3 regions of the Desulfoluna sp. CLI2B genome follow, and region 3 is predicted to be linked to each of the others. Evidence: riboswitches for the same ligand, from Rfam matches in the RefSeq annotation. Region 3 holds a riboswitch; each other region holds the start of a gene.
The links. A riboswitch is a leader RNA that binds a small molecule or an ion and turns the genes downstream of it on or off. The one in region 3 is predicted to bind cobalamin.
Positions count from the first base shown of each region.

Region 1: another riboswitch for cobalamin. It lies ahead of ACOYW2_RS02250 (phosphomethylpyrimidine synthase ThiC); the one in region 3 lies ahead of ACOYW2_RS16050 (helix-turn-helix domain-containing protein).
Region 2: another riboswitch for cobalamin. It lies ahead of ACOYW2_RS20885 (TonB-dependent receptor); the one in region 3 lies ahead of ACOYW2_RS16050 (helix-turn-helix domain-containing protein).

Region 1 covers NZ_CP186557.1:457,930-465,188, forward strand. Annotated here, with positions in the region: gene ACOYW2_RS02240 (DUF1254 domain-containing protein) at 1-1,514, shown strand, start outside; gene sstT (serine/threonine transporter SstT) at 1,630-2,883, opposite strand; cobalamin riboswitch at 3,411-3,636, shown strand; partial or broken gene ACOYW2_RS02250 (phosphomethylpyrimidine synthase ThiC) at 3,986-4,849, shown strand; gene ACOYW2_RS02255 (phosphomethylpyrimidine synthase ThiC) at 4,972-5,247, shown strand; gene cobT (nicotinate-nucleotide--dimethylbenzimidazole phosphoribosyltransferase) at 5,509-6,576, shown strand; gene ACOYW2_RS02265 (methyltransferase) at 6,670-7,259, shown strand, end outside.
Region 2 covers NZ_CP186557.1:4,475,637-4,482,895, reverse strand. Annotated here, with positions in the region: gene ACOYW2_RS20885 (TonB-dependent receptor) at 174-2,273, opposite strand; cobalamin riboswitch at 2,541-2,744, opposite strand; gene ACOYW2_RS20880 (hypothetical protein) at 3,032-3,319, shown strand; gene ACOYW2_RS20875 (MBL fold metallo-hydrolase) at 3,560-4,429, shown strand; gene ACOYW2_RS20870 (class I SAM-dependent methyltransferase) at 4,472-5,122, shown strand; gene ACOYW2_RS20865 (eCIS core domain-containing protein) at 5,446-6,084, shown strand; gene ACOYW2_RS20860 (hypothetical protein) at 6,027-6,884, shown strand; gene ACOYW2_RS20855 (ssr3402 family protein) at 6,951-7,241, shown strand.
Region 3 covers NZ_CP186557.1:3,391,054-3,398,312, reverse strand. Annotated here, with positions in the region: gene ACOYW2_RS16080 (LamG-like jellyroll fold domain-containing protein) at 1-323, shown strand, start outside; gene ACOYW2_RS16075 (hypothetical protein) at 367-1,458, shown strand; gene ACOYW2_RS16070 (hypothetical protein) at 1,523-2,050, shown strand; gene ACOYW2_RS16065 (4Fe-4S binding protein) at 2,135-2,815, opposite strand; gene ACOYW2_RS16060 (HoxN/HupN/NixA family nickel/cobalt transporter) at 2,837-3,685, opposite strand; gene ACOYW2_RS16055 (DUF1007 family protein) at 3,691-4,290, opposite strand; cobalamin riboswitch at 4,744-4,940, shown strand; gene ACOYW2_RS16050 (helix-turn-helix domain-containing protein) at 5,088-5,930, shown strand; gene ACOYW2_RS16045 (pilus assembly protein TadG-related protein) at 6,094-7,259, opposite strand, start outside.

The sequences.
Region 1 (7,259 bases), 2.9 Mb from region 3:
CGAAGTTGCCGGTTCTCGCCTTGTTGTTTGTTTGTACCATGGTTGGGCAGCCCTCGGCCGGGCAGGCTGCCATGAAGATGACCACCGGGGTGCCCCCAGGCATTTCCACGCCGGACAAGCTGGAGACCTCCATCGGGGTGCTCACCGGTTTTGATGGGGTTCCCGATGCGCCCACGATCCAAAAGGTCTACGACCAGCTTGATCTCCAGCGTGCGACCCAGGCCTTTCTGTCCACCATTCCCATTGCCTCGATGTATGCCATGGAAAAAGGGCTTCTGGCATTTGGACCGGCAAACAGCACGGCCCTTCTCTTCGAAGATCTCATGGACTCCAAAGCGCTCTGGCTGACCCCGAACACCGTGTCGGTATATATGGCGGCCTGGATGGAGCTTGGTGAGGAGCCCATGGTCATTGAGACTCCGCCCAATGTGCTGGGGTTCATCAACGATGCCTGGTTTCACTATGTCGTGGATTTCGGCAACGCGGGCCCGGACAAGGGTGAGGGTGGAAAACTGCTCATCGTACCGCCCGGTTACAGGAAGGACGTGCCGAACGGGTACCATGTGGTAAGGTCAGACACATACGGGCATTGGGTGATCTGGCGGGGATTTCAGGTGGATGGCTCGCCCAAACCGGCTGTGGATGCAACCAGGAAGGCGTTTCGGATCTACCCCCTGTCAAAAAAGGGCAACCCTCCGAAGATGGCATTCGTGAATGTATCCGGTACCTACCACAACACCATCCACAGCATGGATTTTCATTTCTGGGAGGAGATCGACGCGCAGATCCAGGCCGAACCCGTGCAAGGGCTTGACCCTGAAATCCGTGGGCTCCTTGCCTCCATCGGCATTGAAAAGGGTAAAGAGTTCGCACCGGACGAGCGCATGAAGAACATTCTCACCGATGCCGCCAAGATCGGTTCGGTGACGGCACGGGCCCTGACGGCCGTGCCTCGGGATCAACGCCATTACCTTTATCCGGGAGAGCGTGTCTGGACAAACCCCTTTATCAAGGGACGCTACGATTTTCTTTTGGATGGTGCCCGGTTGCTGGATTCCCGAGTGTACATGCATTTTTATGCCACGGGGATCACCCCTGCCATGGCAAAAAAGAACGTGGGCAAGGGCTCGCAGTACGCCATTGCCTATCTCGACAAGGATGGCAACGCCCTTGACGGAAGCAAGACCTACAAGATCAACCTTCCCAAAGACGTACCGGCCAAGAATTTCTGGTCCTTTACCCTCTATGACAACCAGACCCGCGCCATGCTGCAGACCGACCAGCGTTTTCCCGGCATCGACAACCTTCGAAAAGGCCTGAAGCAGAGTAAAGACGGATCATACGATATCTACTTCAGCCCGAAGCCACCCAAAGGCCAGGAGAATAACTGGATTCAGACCGTGCCGGGCAAGGGGTGGAACACGATTTTGCGTCTCTACGGCCCTCTGGAGTCGTTTTACGACAAAACCTGGAAGCCCGGAGATCCTGAGCTGGTTGAGTCGTCGAGCCTGTAACGGTCCCCTGGTGCCCCGCTGAGCCGGGTCCGATCAAAAATGAGCCGTCAAAAAAAGGGCCCCATGGGAACGATTCCCATGGGGCCCTTTGTGTTGTCTCTTTAAGCGCGGAAGCTTATGCGGCTGCAACTGTCTCGGTTTCGGTTTCAGTTGCGGCGGTGCCTCGGGCGTTAAGATCCGCTGCAGCAGTAAACAGCACGTCGGTGGAGCTGTTCAGCGCGGTTTCGGCGGAGTCCTGGATGACGCCGATGATGAAACCGGCAGCCACGACCTGCATGGAGATCTCGTTGGGAACACCGAAGAGGCTGCAGGCAAGGGGGATCAGGAGGAGCGAACCACCGGCCACACCGGAGGCACCGCAGGCGGAGACGGAGGCGATGATGCTCAACAGAAGTGCCGTTGCCATGTCGACCTGAATGTTCAGGGTGTGGACGGCAGCCAGGGTCATCACGGTGATGGTGATGGCGGCGCCGGCCATGTTGACGGTGGCACCCAGCGGAATGGAGACGGAGTAGGTGTCTTCGTTGAGGTCGAGGCGCTTGCACAGGTCCATGTTCACGGGGATGTTGGCCGCGGAGCTGCGGGTGAAGAAGGCGGTGACGCCGCTTTCACGCAGGCAGGTGAACACGAGAGGGTAGGGGTTGCGCCGGGTCATGAAGAAGACGATGGCCGGGTTGACGATGAGGGCGATGATGAGCATGGCACCCAAAAGAACCTGAAGCAGGTGGGTGTAGCCGGAAAGGGCTTCAAAACCGGTGGTGGCGATGGTCTGTGAGACCAGGCCGAAGATGCCCAGGGGGGCAAACCGGATAACCAGCTTGACGATGCTGGAGACGCCGTTGGAGACGTCGTGCAGGAAAGTCTTGGTTGCTTCACCCGTATGCTGGAAGGCGATGCCCAGGGCAATGGCCCAGGCAAGGATGCCGATGAAGTTCCCCGTAGCCAGGGCGTTGATGGGGTTGTCCACGATTTTGAAGAGAAGGGTGTTGAGAACCTCCCCGATACCGTTGGGCGGTGTGGCTGCCGTGTCTGTGGCCACCAGGGTCATGTTGGTGGGGAAGAGAAAACTCAAGGTGACGGCTACGAGTGCCGCCATAAAGGTTCCCACCAGGTAGAGACCGATGATGGAGCGCATGTTGGTGTGGGTGCCGCGCTTCTGGTTGGCAATGGAAGAGGCGACGATGACAAAAACGAGGATGGGTGCAACGGCTTTAAGCGCTTTGACGAACAAGCTGCCGAACAGGCCTGCGGAGTTTGCCGTATCCGGTGATACCTGAGCAAGGATGACACCTGCAATGATCCCGATCACAATCTGCAGTACCAGGCTTCCCGAAGCGATTTTTTTAAAAATCCCTGTCACTTGATTCATGAATTTCCCCCAAAGTTGGTTAAATATTCCTTAATTCCACTATCACCATTTCATAGGGGAAATATCGCTTATATGTCAATATTTTATTTCCATATAGGCTTATTCGTAACGAGGGCGTTATGTTTTTACGCATTCATGAATCTGAGGCCGAAATGTAGGTAGGAGGAGCTTCAACATTGTAAAATAAAGGCCAAATGGAGTTATGAAGGAACATGGGGCGGCGAGACTGGAATCCCTTTTGGGGGAGTCGTAAAATTTGGGAAGCCTACTGGTATGCCCTGAAACAGCCGGTACACCAAGGTGCTCGAATAAAGTGAAAGAACGCGTAAAAACAGTCTTGCCAACTGTTTGAAATCTTGGAGAACGTTTCTTGAGCGTTCTCTTTGAATGAATGCTTTTTTTAAGGCCTTGATGGGCAAAGCGCATCTTCACACCGCCCTCAAGGTTTTTTTCGCTACCCTTGACGTCGGAGTTTTTTCCCCTTGACGCCCTTTGCCGGTTTCGTGTAGAGGATGGACAGTACCCGGTAACAGGGTACACATTCAATTTGTCATACGGTGTCATGCAAACGGAACTACGGTGAAAATCCGTGACGGTCCCGCCGCTGTAACCGGGTGGCCCGGCGCAGGTTGGTTTCTCCTCATCATGTGAAGAGATGCCAGCGGTCACTGCCTCTCCTGAAGGGGGGCGGGAAGGCGCGTCGGGAGCTCTTACCCCGGAAGTCAGAAGACGTGCATGAGACTCACGTGACCGAGTTCGATGGCAAAGGGCTCTGAGGTATATCTATGTACCTCAGAGCCCTTTTTTTATTGCCTGAAATCGGTGCGTTTCACCGGCACGGGTTGGTGCTGGTGGGAATGATCATGAAATTCCGGCGCTGTCTGTTCGTACTCCTTGCTTTCTTTCGACAGACGGATTTCATGGCGGCATCGGGTGATCTCCCGGGTGGAACCGGGGCGCCGTTGGAGTCGGTGGCCGAACGAATCATGGTGGCGGTACTTTATTTTATGAGCCCGCCGATATGCTTGTAAGGAGAAGAGATACAATGGCTGTAGACAAGACCCAGATTGAATTGGCCCGGGAGGGCGTGGTTTCCCCCCAGATGCAGCAGGTTGCCGAAAAAGAGGGGCATGCCCCCGAGGTCATCCGTGACCTGGTGGCCAAAGGGGAGATCGTTATCCCCAACAACCCCAAGCACAAAGGCCCTGCCGTGGGCATCGGTACCGGCCTCCGTACCAAAGTAAACGCTTCCATCGGGACCAGCTCCGATATCTGCGACATCAAGAGCGAAATTGAAAAAGCCCTGGCCGCAGAGGAAGAGGGCGCCGATACCCTCATGGAACTCTCCGCCGGGGGGGACCTGGACCTTGTCCGCCGCGAGGTGCTGGCAGCCACCAACCTTCCCCTGGGCAACGTGCCCCTTTATCAGGCCTTCAAGGAGACCGGGCGCAAGTATCAGGATCCCTCCAAGCTCGACCCCGAATACCTTTTCGATCTCATTGAGCAGCAGCTCGACGACGGCCTCTCCTTCATGGCCATCCACTGCGGCATCAACCAGTACACCATTGAGCGCCTCCGCGCCCAGGGCTTCCGGTACGGCGGTCTTGCCTCCAAGGGCGGCACCTTCATGGTGGCCTGGATGGACGCCACCAAGCGTGAAAACCCCCTTTACGAGCAGTTCGACCGCGTCTGTGCCCTCATGAAAAAATACGACGCCGTGCTTTCCCTTGGCAACGGAATCCGTGCAGGTGCCATCCACGACAGCCACGACCGCGCCCAGATGGCCGAGATGATCATCAACTGCGAGCTGGCCGAGCTGGGTCGCGAGATGGGCTGCCAGATGATGGTGGAAGGCCCCGGCCATGTGCCCCTGGATGAGATCGAGGGCAACATCATGCTTGAAAAGCGCATGAGCGGCAACGCCCCCTACTACGTCCTCGGCCCCATCCCCTGCGATACCGGCGCCGGGTACGATCACATCACGGCGGCCATCGGCGCGGCCAGCTCCGCCCGTTTCGGCGCAGACCCTGACCTACATCACCCCCGCCAGGATCCGCCCTGCCCACGGTTCAGGATGTGCGTGAGGGTGTGCGCGCCACCCGCCTTGCCACCCGTATCGGAGATATCGCCAAGTACCCCAACCGCCGCGAAACCGAGAAGCTGGCTGCCATGGCCCGTCGCGAGATGCGCTGGGACGATCTGGAAAAACACCTCCTTTTCCCGGAGGTGGCCAAGTCCATCCGTGCAGAGCGCACCCCCGAGCAGGAAGACACCTGCACCATGTGCGGCGACTTCTGCGCCATGAAAAAGGGGATGGAGGTTTTCCAGCCCGACATCAAAGGCGACAAGATCTACAAGGGGTAACCCAGGTTCGCGAATGCTCCAACCCTCGTACCTCGGGTTGTCGCATTCGCTGACGGGCTGTGCCCGTGATCAACGGTACGGGTTATTGACGTGTAGCCATTCAGCTTAAAATGCCTCCGGTGGTCCTGCCGGAGGCAAGTTGAATCGCTACAAAGACGATTTGTTACGAACGACCATTTTGGTCCCCATGGTGCCATGTCTCCAACCACTGGCATCATGGGGGCGCATGTTTTGACTGGATTGATTGAGGAGGGGTTCTGAATGACATTGCTCGAAAAGACCATCGGTTCCATTGTGGGGATCGATCGCGGGATTGAGACGCTTGCCCTTGCCCGCCTGGCCGACCAGGCGCGGCCCCAGGGGAGTCTTGGGGTGCTGGAACCCCTGTCCGCCCGCCTTGCAGCCATTGCCGGTAAAATCGATGTGAAGCTCGAAAAGAAGGTGGTGGTGACCTGTGCCGGAGACCACGGCGTGGTGGAGGAGGGTGTGAGCCTGTTTCCCCAGGAGGTCACCGAGCAGATGGTCCACAACTTCGTGATCAAGGGCGCCTCTATCAACGTGCTGGCCAAGCACGCCGGGGCCGAGTCCCTGGCGGCCGACATCGGCGTCAAGGCCGATTTTGATCCGTCTCTTCCCATCATCCATAAAAAGGTGGCCAGGGGCACCGAGAACTTTACCAAAGGGCCGGCCATGACCCGCGAGCAGGCTGTGGCAGCCATTGAGGCCGGCATTGAGATTGTGAACGAACTCGTGGCCGAAGGCGGGCTGGACATGCTCGGCACCGGGGACATGGGGATTGGCAACACCACCCCCTCCACGGCCATTATCGCCGTGCTCTCCGGGGAAAAGGTGGAAGACCTTACCGGGCGTGGCACGGGCATCAACGATGAGGCCCTTCAGCGCAAAATCGACGTGATCAAAAAAGGGATCGAGGTGAACAAGCCCGACCCCAAGGATCCCGTGGACGTGCTGGCCAAGGTGGGCGGCTACGAGATCGGCGCCCTGGCAGGGCTCGTTCTGGGGGCTGCGGCCCACGGCGTCCCGGTGGTGTGCGACGGGTTCATCTCCACGGCAGGGGCCCTGATTGCAGGGGATCTGGCCCCTACGGCCAAGGAGTACCTCTTTGCCAGCCATCGTTCCGTGGAGGTGGGGCACACCTTCATGCATGATCACCTGGGCGTGGATCCCCTTCTGGACCTGGGCTTTCGCCTGGGCGAGGGCACAGGGGCGGCCCTGACCATGGAGCTCCTGGACGCCTCCACCCGCATCCTGGCCGATGTCCTCACCTTCGACGAGGTGGCCATCAAGGATCCCCACACCAGAGGGTAATGTTATTTTTGTAACCGGTTGTGATACGATGCCCCTGCATGACGCCATGCAGGGGTATTTTTGTATGTGATTTTTGGAAAATGGATGGGTGAGATGACACCGTACTTGAAGTTCAAAAACGTGCTCACGGGGTATCGCCATTATCGGTTGCTTGAGGCAGCCTTTGACGCCGGGATGTTCGAGATCGTGGGCGCTGAACCTGTGACGGCCGAGGAACTCTGCCGCAAGGTGGGGTGGGACCCATCCTTCGGGGCCCGTGCCCTTGCGGCCTTGTGTGTATTGGGGCTTCTGGAAGAGACCCCGCGGGGGATCAGGGTTTCCGAGGAAGGGGCGCTTTTCTTCGGGGCAGATGCGCCCCATCCCATGGCCGGTACCCTGGCCTTTGAAAAACGGCTCTACGACTCCTGGGCTCTCCTGGGAAAGACCCTGGAGCAAGGCGAACGTGTCTACGCCGCATCGGAGAAGAGCGAGGCAGAGTACAAAAAAGACCTGGCCCAGTACATCGAGGCCATGGATGAGGCAGCCCGCATTCGGGCGGCTGAACTCTGGCAGGTGGTGAGGCCGGACAACGAGCAGGGCCTCTTTGTGGAGCTGGGGTTTGGCTCCGGGGCTTACAGTCTTGCCTTTTTGGAACGGCATCCCGGCTGGAGAGGCTCCCTTGCCGACCTGGATGATGTGGTGGG
Region 2 (7,259 bases), 1.1 Mb from region 3:
AGGGGGCATGACCGTTGTGATTCTTCGGTGGTGCGCAAGCGCACCCTACCTTTGCCTTGCCAGTGTGAAGCGATTTCAACCGTTGCGGCAGAGCCACCGTGCATCATTCCCAGGCGGAGCCTGGGAATGAAAGAGCGTATCCAGTTGCTACGAAGTTTGTGGCTCACCTCGCTTTAAAAATCAGCCCTCAGGCTGACGGTGACGCTCCGGGGCTCTCCGGGGTAGCCGGCGTCTTTGGACGAGAAATCGTCGGCGATGTAGTACTCGTCGAAGAGGTTGTGGACGGCCACCTGGAAGGAGAGGTTCTTCACAGGCACGGTGACGGCGGTGTTTACCGTGATGTAGTCATCCAGGGTGTGGAGGTTGCCGGTGGTGTTGTCCCGCAGGTTGCGTTCGCCCACGTAGTTGGCCGAGACGTTCCAGTTGAAAAAATCCGTGGCCAGGTTGGCGCCGATGCCTGCCATGTGCTCGGGGGACATGCGCACCCGGTTGCCTTCAAAGGAGTTGCCCGAGGTATCGGTGAACTCTTCGTAGCGGGCGTCGTGGTAGGCGTAGTGGCCCCAGGCGCTGACAGCGTCGGTGATGCGGCAGGAGATCTCCGCTTCCACGCCGTCCACCTCGGTGCGGGTGTTGGTAAAGAGAAAATCATCGGTGGAGGTGCGGAAGGAGCGGGGTCCTTTTTTTTCGGTGCGGAAGCAGCTCACCTGGGCAAAGAGTGTGTTGCCCGAGGAGAACTTGACCCCTGCTTCGTAGCTTTTGGTCTCTTCCGGGTCCAGGATCTGGGGAAGGGTTTTGTTGTTTTTGGTGCTGAGCTTGGGAAACTGGGTGCGAAAGCCCTCGGCATAGGTGGCAAAGAAGGCCGTCTGAACCGAGCCCACCCGGAAGGCGTTCCAGGTGGCGCCCACACGGGGGCTGAAGGCCGAGTCGCTCTGGTCGGCTTCCACGTCTTTATTGGAGGTGGTGAGTTCTTCGTGGAAGTGGTCGTAGCGGATACCCGCCATGAGGGAGACATCGCCAATGGCAAGGGTGTCCTGGGCGTAGGCGCTGTAAACGGTCTGCTCAAACTCGCTTTTGACCGTGGTGCCGGTGGGGTTGCCTGTGGCCGGGTTGCCCACATTGGTCAAGGGGGTGTCCCAGTTTGGGGGGCCGTATTTGGGCATGCTGCTCCAGGAGTAGCCGGGGGCGTCCTTGTCCTGGGAGGCGATCTCCACATAGGTGCCCACAAGGAAGGTGTTGTCCACGGTCTCTCCGGTGTGGTCCAGGGTCATGCGCAGGTCGTTGTGAAAGGCCCTCTGCTCGGAATCGCTGACCCACCAGCCCTTGTTGCTCTGGCTTGCCGTCACCGTGGTGCCCCCGGTGGCGTAGCTGTCGAATTGGGTGAAGGTCAAGTCGTTGGTGATCTTCACGTTCTCGGAGAGGGAGAGGGTGGGGGAGATGGTGACGGACTGATACCTTCCGTCGTAGCACGCGCCGTCGATGGCGTGGTTCTCTTCCCGGGTGACTCCGTCCATGGGTTTGCCGTCCACAATGGGGATGGTGGAGCCCCTGTCCGCGTTGACATTGGACAAGAGGGCTTGGACGTCCACGGCAAAGGTGTCCGAGAACTCATGATGGCTTGTGACCATGGCGTTCTGTGCATCTCTTCCGACACCGTCCTGGTAGCCGTTGCTGGTGGTGCCGCCTCCGCTGACCATCACATACCCTTTGTCGGTGGGGCTGAGCACCCGGGTGTCTGCCCCGTAGGTGTCAAAGCTTCCGCCCCGGGCCACCAGGGTGGTGGAGGCTTTGGAGGTATCCTGCGGGACGGTGATGATGTTCAAGGTTCCGGCCACGGCGCCACGGCCCCAGATGGAGGAGGAGGGGCCTTTGGCAAACTCGATGCGTTCCACAATGTTCAAAGGAATCATGGTCAGGTCGGCGGAACCGTTGACCTGGCGGAAGGGGATGCCGTTGATGAGAACGGCCAGGTCCTTGGTGTCCCGGGAGCCCCGGACTTCGATGTGGGGGTAGGCGTTGCCCTGGATCCCCATCTGGAGGCCGGGAACGGTTTTGAGGGCCTGTTCGAGGGTGGTGGCCCCCATGCGGTCGATCTGTTCACGGGTGACCACAGAAACGGTGACGGGTACCTCCATCCGGTCCTCGGCCACCCGCGTGGCCGTGACGACGATTCCTTCCATGGAGGGCGTTTCCGTGGTTTCTGCCGAGGCGGTTGAACCGCCCAGGGCGCAAAGGGCCAGGGCCAGGACTGCACATCTTCGTATTGCGTAATTCACTGTCTCACCTGCTGCATCTCAAGTGGAATTGCTTCCATTGCTTCAACAGGGATTTTTTTTTAACGATACCCGGGCAAGGGCATCCATGGCCGCGGCACGTGCATGCCGGGTGGCAGGCAAGGGTCCCGGTGGCTCATGGGCAGGTCCGGATACAAAAAATCCCCAGCTTCCATACAAAAGCCAGGGACTGCACCCGTTCAAACTTGATCCCCGGGTCGCCCCGCCAGAGGGGGCTCTCCCACGTTTTTCGTCGCTCGCAAGAAACATGGGTATGTCACATCACAGACAGGTCTTCTGACTTCCGGATCGATCTACTCAACGCGCCTTCCCGGCAAAGCCAGTGACATGAACACGCACCAGGGGTGTCGTGCCTGCGTTTTTCGTCCCCGATTACAGCGGCGGGACCGTGACGGATTTACACCGTCTTCCCTATTAAGTCCGATTAAGGACATCTGTGAGAATGAGGTTTGCTATCACTCATTTTCCGCTTTTGTCAACAACAAGTTGCACCTTCTCGGTAAGAAATTAATGTCGGGTTTCCTGTGCCCTCGGTACCTTGTGACGTAACTTTTGACTTTAAAGGTATGAATAGCCATGGGGCCTTTCACCCCGCGTCTCTTACGGCGTGATCCGTTTCATAGGGAAATAGCGGGGGAACGGTAGATACTCTTGCGCGTGGGTGTTCGGCATGGTTTCAGGCCGGGTGCCCCCGGGCTGGGACATCGAAACATAAGGCAAAAGAAATTAAGGAATCGATTATGGATGAGAAGGTGACGGTTTACAGGTACGTGGGTGAAAAAGGCGAGAGCACAACCATCGAGGCTTTTTTCAAGGGAGACAAGCTGGTGGTACAGGGCTGCGACACAGGCCCTTCGGCAACCGGGGCGTTGGGGGACTGGGACTACGAGTACTGGCTCTATGCGGACAAGACCATCTGCCCCGGCAACATTCTGGAGATTTTAAAAAGTGGCTTCCGGGGGTTTACGGCCATCAAGCGGTGGTTTGACGAGCAGCAGATTGACTACGACGTTGTCTCCTATGCCTGAGTTTCCAAAGCATGCTTTTTGGGTGCCATATACGTCACGTTGCAGACATAGGACCACATATGACCCCGTGTGACACCGCATGCGATCCTTTGTGTGCGGCTGCCGGACGTAACTTCCTCAAAACGGGGGTGATGTGATGTTCGGCACGGAACTTGATTTCCAAATAAGACCGGCACAGCCCCTTTGCAAGGCGAAGGGCCGGAAACCAAGACGCAACCAAACGGCACACAGGAGGAAGCAATGGACGCAGGCAAGGCAATATCCGGGAAAAGGTATCACAGCTGGGATGAGGTTTTTCAGGCATCAAGGCCCATGGCATTCAGGGCATTGAACACAGGGACGATTACCTCCCCCCTGGCACCTTACACCCAGGCGGAGAGTATCCCGGCGGGTGTGGACACATCGAAGACCGTCTCCCACGCGGTGATGGTGTTTTACTTTCATCACCCGGAGAAGGGCGATATCCTCATCGACAGCGGGTTTGACAGGTCGTTTTACGAAAATCCCCCCTTTGGGAATTTGTCGCCCTTTGTCATCGATTTTCTCGAGGGCAACAGGGCACGCTACACCCAGCAAAAAGATGAGGACTTAGAGTCCCGGCTTCGAAAAAACAACATCCATCCTACCCACCTCTTTTTGACTCACATGCACCCGGACCATACCGCCGGGATACCGGCCCTGTCTCCCTGGTGCAATATATGCTATGGAAAGAAGGAGAATTCGGCGCACTACCGCCTGATGACGGGGAGCCACCTGAAAGGAAAGGGGGATATCTCTCTTATTGATACCGATTCAGCTCCGGCGATTCCTCCGTTTGATCATGCGGTGGACCTGTTCGGGGACGGCTCCTTCTGGGCGCTGTCCACACCGGGCCACACAACGGACCATCTTGCCTACCTGATCAATGCGGAACCGTTCCCCATCCTTGTCGTGGGGGATGCGGAACTCTCGGCCTGGGGCATGACCCAGGGGGTGTTCATGAACTCCGATGGCGGGAAAGAAGGGCAGCAGGCCGTTCGGGAATCGGCAAATGCGATTCGCGGGTTTCATCGGATGTACCCCCACGTGACCGTGTGGTTTTCCCATGATGAAAAGCCCCTCGCCCCATGAGCGCCCAGACCTATTACCCTGCAAAGACAGTAAGGAAGAATCATGGAAACAACAGCCCTCAGCCCCTGGGATACCGATTACAAAGGCACCGAACCGTCCCCTGTCTACGAGCCGCTCTGGCACATGCTCCAGCAGTTTCTGGGTGACTTTCCGGCGACATCGGTGCTGGATTTCGGATGCGGAGACGGCAACTATGCCTACCTCATGGCCGAAGAGGGGCTTCGGGTGACAGGGGTTGATATCTCGCTACGGGCCGTAGAAAAAGCCGTGGCCCTGGGCAACGCGCGGACGAACGGACGATGCCGATTCATGAGGCACGATTCCATTCCCGAGGACGTGCCCGACGGCTCCTTTGACGTGGTGGTGATGCTCAATGTCCTTCATTGCTTAACGTTAAAAGAACGGGTAGACTTACTCGTCAAGGCAAAGAGGGTGTTGAAACAGGGCGGGGTACTCTTCGCCAGCGTGCTGGACGTGGAGGACGAATCCTACCCGAGGCACGAATGGACGGAAATCGAGCCACATACCTTTGACGACGGCACCGGTAAACTCTTTCATTTTTATTCGCGGGAAGAACTGGCCGAAGAGTTGAAAGGGTTTTCCATTTCCGAGTGCGACATGCTTCGGAACATCCATCCTGATGTGGGAAGGCAAAGCGCCTTGTTTGTGGTGACTGCAACGAACAAGGGGTAAGGGCACGCATTCTGTGCCGTTTTTCAATTGGGACTTGCTTCACACTGAAAAATATACAGATTCCATGGGAATACTTGCTGACGGTGGCGTTGAGGTACTCTCAACGCCAAGGGCGGGCTGAGACAATTCTGACAAACAGGCTTGTACCTTTCGGGTGAAGGGAGACGTGCCATGCGTGTGTCGGCGGGAAAATCCAGGGCAGCGGAGGAGCGTACGGCAACGGTTACGGTTGCCGGGGTGCCACATCGACCACATGCCGGGCCCCCCCTGTACGGCGGTCCGAACATCGCCTTGCAGCGGGCCCGTGCGTGGTGGAATTCTCTGTGGAGAGACTGGCGCGGCAGGGCACCCATGCTTCCGTACAGGCCGGGCTGAGGGTGAGTGCCCCCGGCGACGCGTGTGAAGGGGAAGCCCACCGCATCGCAGACGAGGTGGCGTGCAAGGCCTGCGAGGGCAGCACAGAGCCTTCCGTGGCCATCACCGGGCGGCCTGCCCCTGGCACCCCCTGGCTTTTTCGGGGGAAAGGCACCGAAGCGGTCACCCCCATTCCCCACGGCGGCGGAAAACCCCTGCCCGGAAAAACCAGGGCGCGTTTCGAATCCTCCCTGGGCCGGGATTTATCCCGTGTCCGGGTCCACACCGACCACAAGGCCGCCATGTCTGCGGATCGCCTCAATGCCGAGGCATATACTTTTGGCAATGATATTGTCTTTGCAAGGCAGCGATACGCCCCCGAGTCACCTTCGGGCCGCCACCTGCTCGCCCACGAACTCGTCCATGTGGCCCAGCAGCAGAGGGCCCCTGCACATCCCCTGGTGGTCCAGGCGCCTCCTCGCCCAGAATTTCGCGGGAACACCCCCAGACCTGTCGCGGCAGCATTCATGTTCGGGCAGGGGAGATCTCCATGCCCAATATCTCTTTTTTTCATCTCTATGTGGTGTTCACCGACGCCGACCGGTTAGGGATCCCCTGGGCCATCCGGGGCGGCCCGGCAGGCGGGGGCCGGGGGTACGGCAACATCGTGACCAATTGCGGCGCCTACCGGCCGGGGTTCATCGATTACGACACCCGCTCTCCTTCGGTGACGGTTTATCAGGGGAACCAGGCGTGCACCAAGGCCCGGACCATGAAAAGCCATGCCAGGCAGATCAACGGCTGGAACATCCCGTATGCCCCGGACGGACCCAACTGCAACTCGGTTGTGGCCTCCATGCTGAGGAGCGCCGGGCTCCCCATGCGAAAGCCCAACGTGGCGGCCCCGGGATTCGACACGGTGCTGTCCCCCACCGGGCCGATGAGCGCAGGGGGGCTGGGGGACAGGCGGCATCGGGTCTTTCTCCAGGTGAACAGCCTGGACCAGTTCCGCACCCTGGGTTTTGGCTACAGTATCGACACCTTTGAGGTGAGCGGCATCTCCTTTCCCCTGGTGCTGGGTGCCGAATACTCCATCGGAAACCAGGCCCTCCTGGGCAGGCTGGGCCTCGGGGTGGAGCTGCCCCTGCTCAACATTCCCACAACGCCCCTTGCGCCGACCCACCTGCGGCTGTCCGGCGGGTTCCAGGGCGGGAGTCAGCGTTCGGAAGAGGGGAGCGAACGGCGCATGGATACCCTTGTGGGCGGGTATTTCCAGGCCCAGTTCGGCCTGGACATCAGCCGGTTCCGGATCAGTCCGTTTTACAGATTCAGCGCCCTGCGCAACATCAGCGACAGGACCACCACCAAGGCCCATGTGGGCGGTATAAATCTGGGGTTTACCTTTTAACGCAATGCGCTTCAAGCGCCCTTGGACAGGAGTGTTATGAACCGATTTCACAACGGGAGACGCCTGATGAAATGGCTCAGTCTGCCGGGAATTGTTCTGGTTTGGGCATCCTTTGCCGTGGCTGCACTGCCACCCCAATACCAGAACATGAAGGACCTGGACGTGATGATGGACTATATCAAAAAACATCCCGAAGTCGCGGCCACGGTGACATCCATAGATTTGGAGACATTCACCGTCTATTACGGCCAGGGGTGCAAGGCCGTCTTCGGGCGGAAGGAAACGACAAAACCAAAAGGGTTTGTCGGACCGGCCGCCCCTTTGGAGTTCAAGGAGCAAAGCTGCTCCGAAAGCTAACCCGTCTATTTCACGAGC
Region 3 (7,259 bases):
AATTCCAGCCCGTGAAGTCCGAGACCCAGCCTCCCAACATCGATCCCCCGGCCAACCTGGATTTCAACGTGTGGCTGACGCAGATCGTGGAAAAGCTCGTGGACACGGACACGCCCACCCCCGAAGAGATCGGCAGCGCCGTGGCCCAGACCCTGGGCACGGACTCTTCGAATGTCGGTGTGCTGGGGGCTGTTTTGCCCTGGTGGACGGCGTTTCTTACCGCCGCGGAGACCTACGGCTCCAAGGAGTACAAGGCCTTGCTCACCCTGAGGGAGGACCTGTTGCGCTACATGATCGAGAAGTACGAAGCAGACCAATTGTGATGTGGGGTTTACCCCACCAACAGACAACCAAGGAGGCGTCAAAATGGCAGACTCAACATGGGATGGCTTGCTCCTGAGAACCTCATTGTCCGACGACGGGAGCCTGCCCAGGAAAGTGACCTCGAGTTCCCCGGACGTGATCTGCTCGGGTTCCGTTCCCCCGGAGAATCCCGATCAGTACGTGGACCCGGCCAATTACAGCAACGGGTACTCCAATAAGATTTTTAACAACGTGAGCAACTACTTCTACATCCGGGCAAAGAACATCAGCAGCACAGCCCAGGAGAAGTTCCTGCACGCCTACTGGGCCCAGAGCAACCTGATCCTGCTGCCGTCCATCTGGAAGGACAACTACATGCGCACCTCCTCCAACGCGGACGGGGTGAAGGTCAAGGCGGAGAACAAGGGCGATATCGTGGCCAACACCGAAGACGCTTTTCGCTGGGAACCCACCACGCCGGACCCCGATACCCACTATTGCATCGTGGCCCAGGCGTCGGACTCCATCGACCCTTCCGTGGGCGTTCCGGAGGATAACTTCGAGAGCGCCGCGGCCTGGTCCGACTGGCTGGCCCAGAGGGGAAACTGGGCCTGGCGAAACACGGTCTACGTGGCTTCAGACAGCCCGGACCTCACCCAGACCACAGGCCACAAGATCCAGATCCCCGGAGACCCCGTGGATCCTCCGCACCTGTACAACCTGTACATCAAGTGCACCAACGTGCCCGTGGGATGGTCCTTCCAGTTTACCAGCGGCACGGTCATCGAGTTGCCCCCTGGCTACGAAAACCCTGTGGACACCCTCACAAAGCCCAAAGCCGATGTGACCAACCCCAACGACAACATCGGGGGGCACTGGTACCTGCCCGCCCAGTTCATGACCAATATTTCCGTGAGCGTGTGGTTCAACGGTATCCCCCCCAACTCCGACACCAAGTGGCAGCTGAAGATCAACGAGGTTACCGACGACGACACCCTGAGCCTCTACACAACGGCCCTGCCCATTATGATGCATGACGAGCCCCACCCCAAGGTCCTGGAGTGGCTGGCCCACAACGAGCTTCACGCCACGTCCCGGGACATTCCCATCGGCAAGGAAGTGGAGTGCGGCAACATCAACTTTGACCTGATTTAACGACAGGCACGGCCATGGGCATGCCATGACTCTTTCGACCCTATAACACGCAAAGGAGAAGGCCATGAATACCATAGACGCAACCATCAGGTTCAAGGGGATCGATGTGGTCGCCGGGGCCACGGGAAGTTTCTTCAGTCTGGCCGGTAAGCAGACGGCAAGCTACGCAGCCGTGACATCGGTTGCCCCGGATGAAAACGGGGATGTGGCCATTGATATCGCAGCGCAGGTCAGTGACGCCCCGGATTTTCAGGCCCACTACGCCTACAGCCAGCTCTCGGCTCCGGAAAACCTGGTTTTCAAAGTTGTGTTCAGCGGGGAGTACCCCATGGACGGGGAGTTCCAGATCGCGAGCAGCAATTTCGACGGATTCAACGTCAACCGGGGGCCCGTGGAGAACAAGGAGCTCAACGCCAGCACCACGGCGACCTTTGACACGGATCTGGATTTTTGTATCTGGCTCGGGGACCTGCCTATCTCGGGTACGGCAAGCGTCTCCCTTAAGTTCTACAAAATCGTGAGCGACCCCAGCGGCATTGACAAGCAGGTCAAGATCGCCGAGAGCGTCCTGACGTTGAACAACAAGACATGATGCCCTCCCTCGGGGCCGGTTGTTTACGGCCCTGTGCATAAAAAACACCTCTTCGGGCATGGGCCCGGGGAGGTGTTTTTTTGTTTAGTCCGTCCGGGGGAATGAAAGGGGCATGGGCCGTGTTGACTCGACCAGGGAGATGGCCCCGACGGGGCAGGTGGTGACGCAGAGGCCGCAGCCTGTGCAGGCATCGGGATGAAATACCACCTGATCGTTCTCAAAAATACGGGCTCCGAACACGCATCGGTCCACACACTCCCCGCAGTGAACGCAATCGTTCATCTGCGTGACAGCGACATAGTCTGAGTGGGCGATGAGTTCCTTTCGCCCGGAGTCGCGAATGATCTGCAGCTCATGGCAGCAACACGGGCAGCAGCTGCACAGGGCATACAGCGCATGGTCCGGCCTGTACAGGGCCAGGTGAACGAGGCCGCATCGGTTGGCGTGTTTCAGGATTTCCTTGGCTTCAGAAAACTCAACACGGCGGGCTTCCCCTTTTTCAATGCATGCCTCGGCCATTTCGTCGAAGAGCAGGCAGACCTCAAGGGGGTTGTTACACCGTTTGTATCGGACCCTGCATTCGCACGCCTGAACCGCTACGACTCTTGCCGTGCGCACGATCTCCGTTACCTGCTCTGTGGGGAGCACCCACTGTTTTTCCTGAACCGATTCGGAGACGGGAATCACCCGTGATGAGTGAGAGATCCTGCGTGCCTTGAGCCATTTGTCATAGGTTGCGAGGCGTTTCGAGAGATAAGAGTCCATGGGCTCTGCTCCCCATCAGGGTTAAAGCCCGGTGAGCATCAAGGCCCCGAGGGCTGTGAGCGCCGTGCCGGAGACGGCGGTGAGGATTCCCGGGAGGCGTCTGGGCCGTGCTGAGGTGGTCTTCAGTCCGGCGTTTTTTCCTGCCACCACAAGGATCACGGCGGCGGAGATGGTGGCGGCCATGCCCAGGGTGATACCAAAGGCCATGAGGATGCCCAGGTGGGTGAGGTGAAGGCCCATGGCAAGGAGCATGACCGTGACGACACCTGGGCAGGGGACCATGCCGAAGGCAACAGCGGCCAGAAGGCCCCCGGCTTTTGGGGCACTTTCCTGATGGAGCTTGGGCCGTGCCGCTTCGTAGATGCCGGAGAGCAGGAGAAAGAGCCCCAGGAGGATGACAAGGGTAAAGCTCACCTGGCTGGTGAGCCGGGTGGCGTCTTTGAGGCCGGTGGTCATGCGGATTTCAAGGAACCATTTGATGCACAGCACGGTGAGGATCCCGGAGAGGCCGTGGCTGAAGGCGACGATGTTGCCGAAAAGGACCCCGTCTTTGGCTTTGCGGTTTCCGTGGAGCATGTAGGCGGTGGCAACAGCCTTTCCGTGGCCCGGACCGGCTGCGTGGATGGCTCCGTAGAGGATGGCAAGTCCCAAAAGCGGTGCCAGGGCAAAGAGGTCGGGGGCGGCGGCAAAGGATTTCAGGGTGGCGGCCATCTCGTTTCTCATCTGGAACTGGATGAGGATGAGCTTGTGCATGAGGCGTGCCCCAAGGCCCGGCGCAGTATCCGGGGGGCCGAAGGCGTGGGCCGCAAGGGGGCTTAAAAGAACCCATGTGAAGAGGGCAGGGGCTGCAGAGCGGATGCGTGGTGTCATGGGTGTTACTCCTTACCGGAGATGGAAACAACGGCTTCGATGGGGTGAAGCATGCCGAAGTAGTATGATTCTTCCGTGTTCTCCCTCAAGGTGAACCCCATGCCCTGGGGCACATCCCCGGAGAAGGTGAGGGGGGCGTCTTCTGAGAGAAAGAGGGCCGAGTAGTTGGTGGGATCGTACTGACTTAGCCGCAAAGGCTCTCCCTTTTCAGGCTGCGGGGAAATGGGGATTGAAAAGCGATACACCACGATGCCGTCCTGGGCCTCGCAGTTGAAAGAGGCAATGGTGACGGCGTGATTTTTGGTTCCGCTGTGGGTGATGAAGGTGAAGTAGTGTTGCTCGGAGAGGTAATCAAAGGCCTCGGATTTAAGCGTGTTCAGCTCTTTGGGGGAGAAGGTCCCGTCGCCGTTGGTGTCGTAGTCTTCCAGAATCATCGCTGAAAAGCCGTCGTCAAAGGCCCAGTCTACATCCAGGCGAACCGGTTGCTTTGCCTCGAAGCAAAGGGTCATCCGGCTGGTGATAAAAACATGGGGGTGAGCCCCTGGAAAGGACAACGGGGCAAGGGTAAAGATAAGGGCCAGGGCAAATACTAAGGGAATGCGCATGAAGACGGTTCCTGCGTGTTAAAGGTTACTTCGAATCGTTTCGGTTCTATATAAAGTGGGTGGAACAGGGAGCGCAAGGGAAAAAGGGCGGTGGGCCGAGTTCGTCGATCCCGGGTTTTTCGCCGGAGACTTTCGCCGTAAACATTTGTGGTTAACGGATGTTGCCGTGAGCCGTCCCCTGGGGACGGCTGCCTTCGTTGGAAAACAAAGGGTGATACTTGCCGGTAACGCGCATATTGTCCTGTGTTTGTCGAAATTTATCTTTGACCCGTGTGCCGCTTTTCTCCTTGACAAATCAACGGCGGGGTCATTATAACTTCATTTACTCAGGTGATGAAATAGATTGCCTGGTACGATACACGCCCTGCGGATGAGATGTTTCCCGCATGCATCAGTGGTGGGCTCCCGATGTCATTTCTTTACGCTGCATAAATATAGATTGATACAACCTAAAAATTTGTTTGACGTTCAGGTTCCCCGGTCTCGTGATGTCCCGAGACCCGGGCTAAGAGGGAATCCCGTGAAAATCGGGAACGGTCCCGCCGCTGTAACTCCTGCAAACCTTTCAACGCGTTGTGCCACTGGGTCAAACCGGGAAGGCCGTTGAAAGGGGGGGAAGTCAGAAGACCTGCCTGGATGTATCGGCACGGAAAGGAATGATCCATGATCGTTCCGAAGGCCTCGAGGAAGGTCTTGTGCAGAGTGTGAGTCTGTGGTGAGGATGAAAACGGTTCCCCATATCGATGCATGCATCGGTATGGGGTTTTTTTATGGGATTTCTTGAAGCAGGTAGCACGATGAATGAACGAGAGTTGTTGAAACGGCACCTGCCCTTCGGCAGGCTTTCTCCTGAGGCCCTTGATCGCGTGGTCTCGGCGTTTCAGTCCTATCGGTTTGCCGAGAAGGAGAAACTGGTTGTGCAGGATGAAGTGGCGACCTGGGTTGGCTTTGTGGTGTCCGGGAGCATTGAGCTTCGCATCAAGCGGTTTACCGGAGGGGATCTCTCCTTTGGGTCCCTTCGGCGCGGGGATTTTTTCGGGCTGATGTCCTTTGAACCCAAGGGGATGTCCATTGCCAGCGCCGTGGGTGCCATTCCCGGGGTTGTGCTCATGGCCAGGCGCGAGGCCTTTCATCAGATGCTGGAGACGTTTCCGGCATTGAAAACCTATTTTTACAAGATGTCCCTGGACAGGGTCTGGACCGCCTACCAGAGCCTTTACCAGGGAAAAGCCGCCGAAGGCCCCGGTCCTTCCATGCCGGGGTGCGCCGCCCTGGAGGTCCAAAAATCCATCGATTTCATCGACCGAAATTTCATGAATCCCATCACCCTGGAGGAGGCCGCCAAGGCCAACGGCATGAGCAAGTTTCATTTTTCGCGGATTTTTAAGGACAAGACAGGAATGTCCTTTAAAGAGTACCTCAACATGCGGCGAATCCATGTGGCGAAAAAACTGTTCATGGCGGACAACCTCAACGTGTCGGAGGCCTGCTACCAGGTAGGCTTCAACGATCAATCCTATTTTTGCAGGGTGTTCCGCAAGCTCGAAGGCTATACCCCGTCGGAGTTCAAAAAAATATGCACCGGGCAGTTTCCTGCCCGGAAACGGGGGGAATCCCATGCCAAGGTGGTGTCGGGGTGAATGCCGGGAAGGGACTGACTTGAATGATAAGGGCAAGTAAGAGGTCTCGGTTGGCCCGGAGACTCCAGGCGTGCTTATGTCGATGGCATATGGAAGGCTGCTATGTCTTGACCATGGTGCATAAATGCACCCTACGGGCCGTGGTTTTTTGCATTGGCTGGGGTTAATGGACCTTATCGTCGGATAGCTCAAGGCGGCCGTGCATGAGAAGGGCCGCACTGCAGGGGGGGCCGAAGGTGCCGTTGATATAGTTCTTTTCTGATGAGAATATGCCAGAAGTGTGCCCTCTGAACAGAATCTGCCCCTGTGCAATGATATTCAAAAAGTTTTCATGGGTGGCAACTCCATTCCAACTTGTGTCAACGTACTTAACAGAAAAGTTTTTTTCTGTTCGGAACACAACCCCTTTATACCCATCAAGAAAAATGCGGCTTGAACTGCCGCATTCAGGCGATCCGATATCTTTTCTACAATATATGTATGCGCTGTCATGGCCGTTTCCTCCCATGGTGAAATCAAGGGCATTTCCCCTTGCGTCAAAGTCAATTTTAAGCTCAGAGGCAACAGTAAAATTATAGGCATCGTAATCGTTGTCGCTACACGTTGCGAAAAGAAACAAAGTCGCCTCATCATCAGCGTTTTCAGCACTGAAATAGTATATTTGGCCATTATGGTCTCCACGATGGAGGCCGAATACATAATCAGTTTTATTATCAAGCCCATGGCGGTAGAGGGTATTGCCGTGTTCGACAGGTATTTCTGACTTACAATCATAATCTCCGTCAATTTCAGGCCATTGATCTACGGTGTACACGATGCCGTTGGCTCTAAAATAGTCCCAGTCAATGGGGCGAACATCCAGAACTGGTCGTGCTCCCTGGAGCCCTGAGCGGCAGTTGACGATTTTTCTTCCTGCGGTGACGAGGGTGTTACCGGTTATCTCCACCGGCCTGATGAATGCAACATCTCCGTTTGCATGAACGCTTCCCATGTTTCTGAATATAAGCTGATTTCTGCGAAAATTGTCTTGGCTTCGAATGTCCGATATTTGGTTCTCCCCGTGGGCCAGGATACCGAAACGCCGCCGAAACGCCACGGAAGCCACGTGGACGTCGACATTTTTTTTCTTTTCCAACTCTCCCATAAGAAGGGATTCTCTGACAGTCAGGGACACTTTGACGGCGTTGACGTACTCGTCGGCGGGAAAATCGGGTTCTCCTTCGGCTGCAAATTCTTTGTAGACGAGAAAATCATCGTAGGCGTCGTTCTCATCGTAGTATCCCCGTGTGATCTCCACCTCGTAATTTTGCGGGAAGTCCTCATCAATGG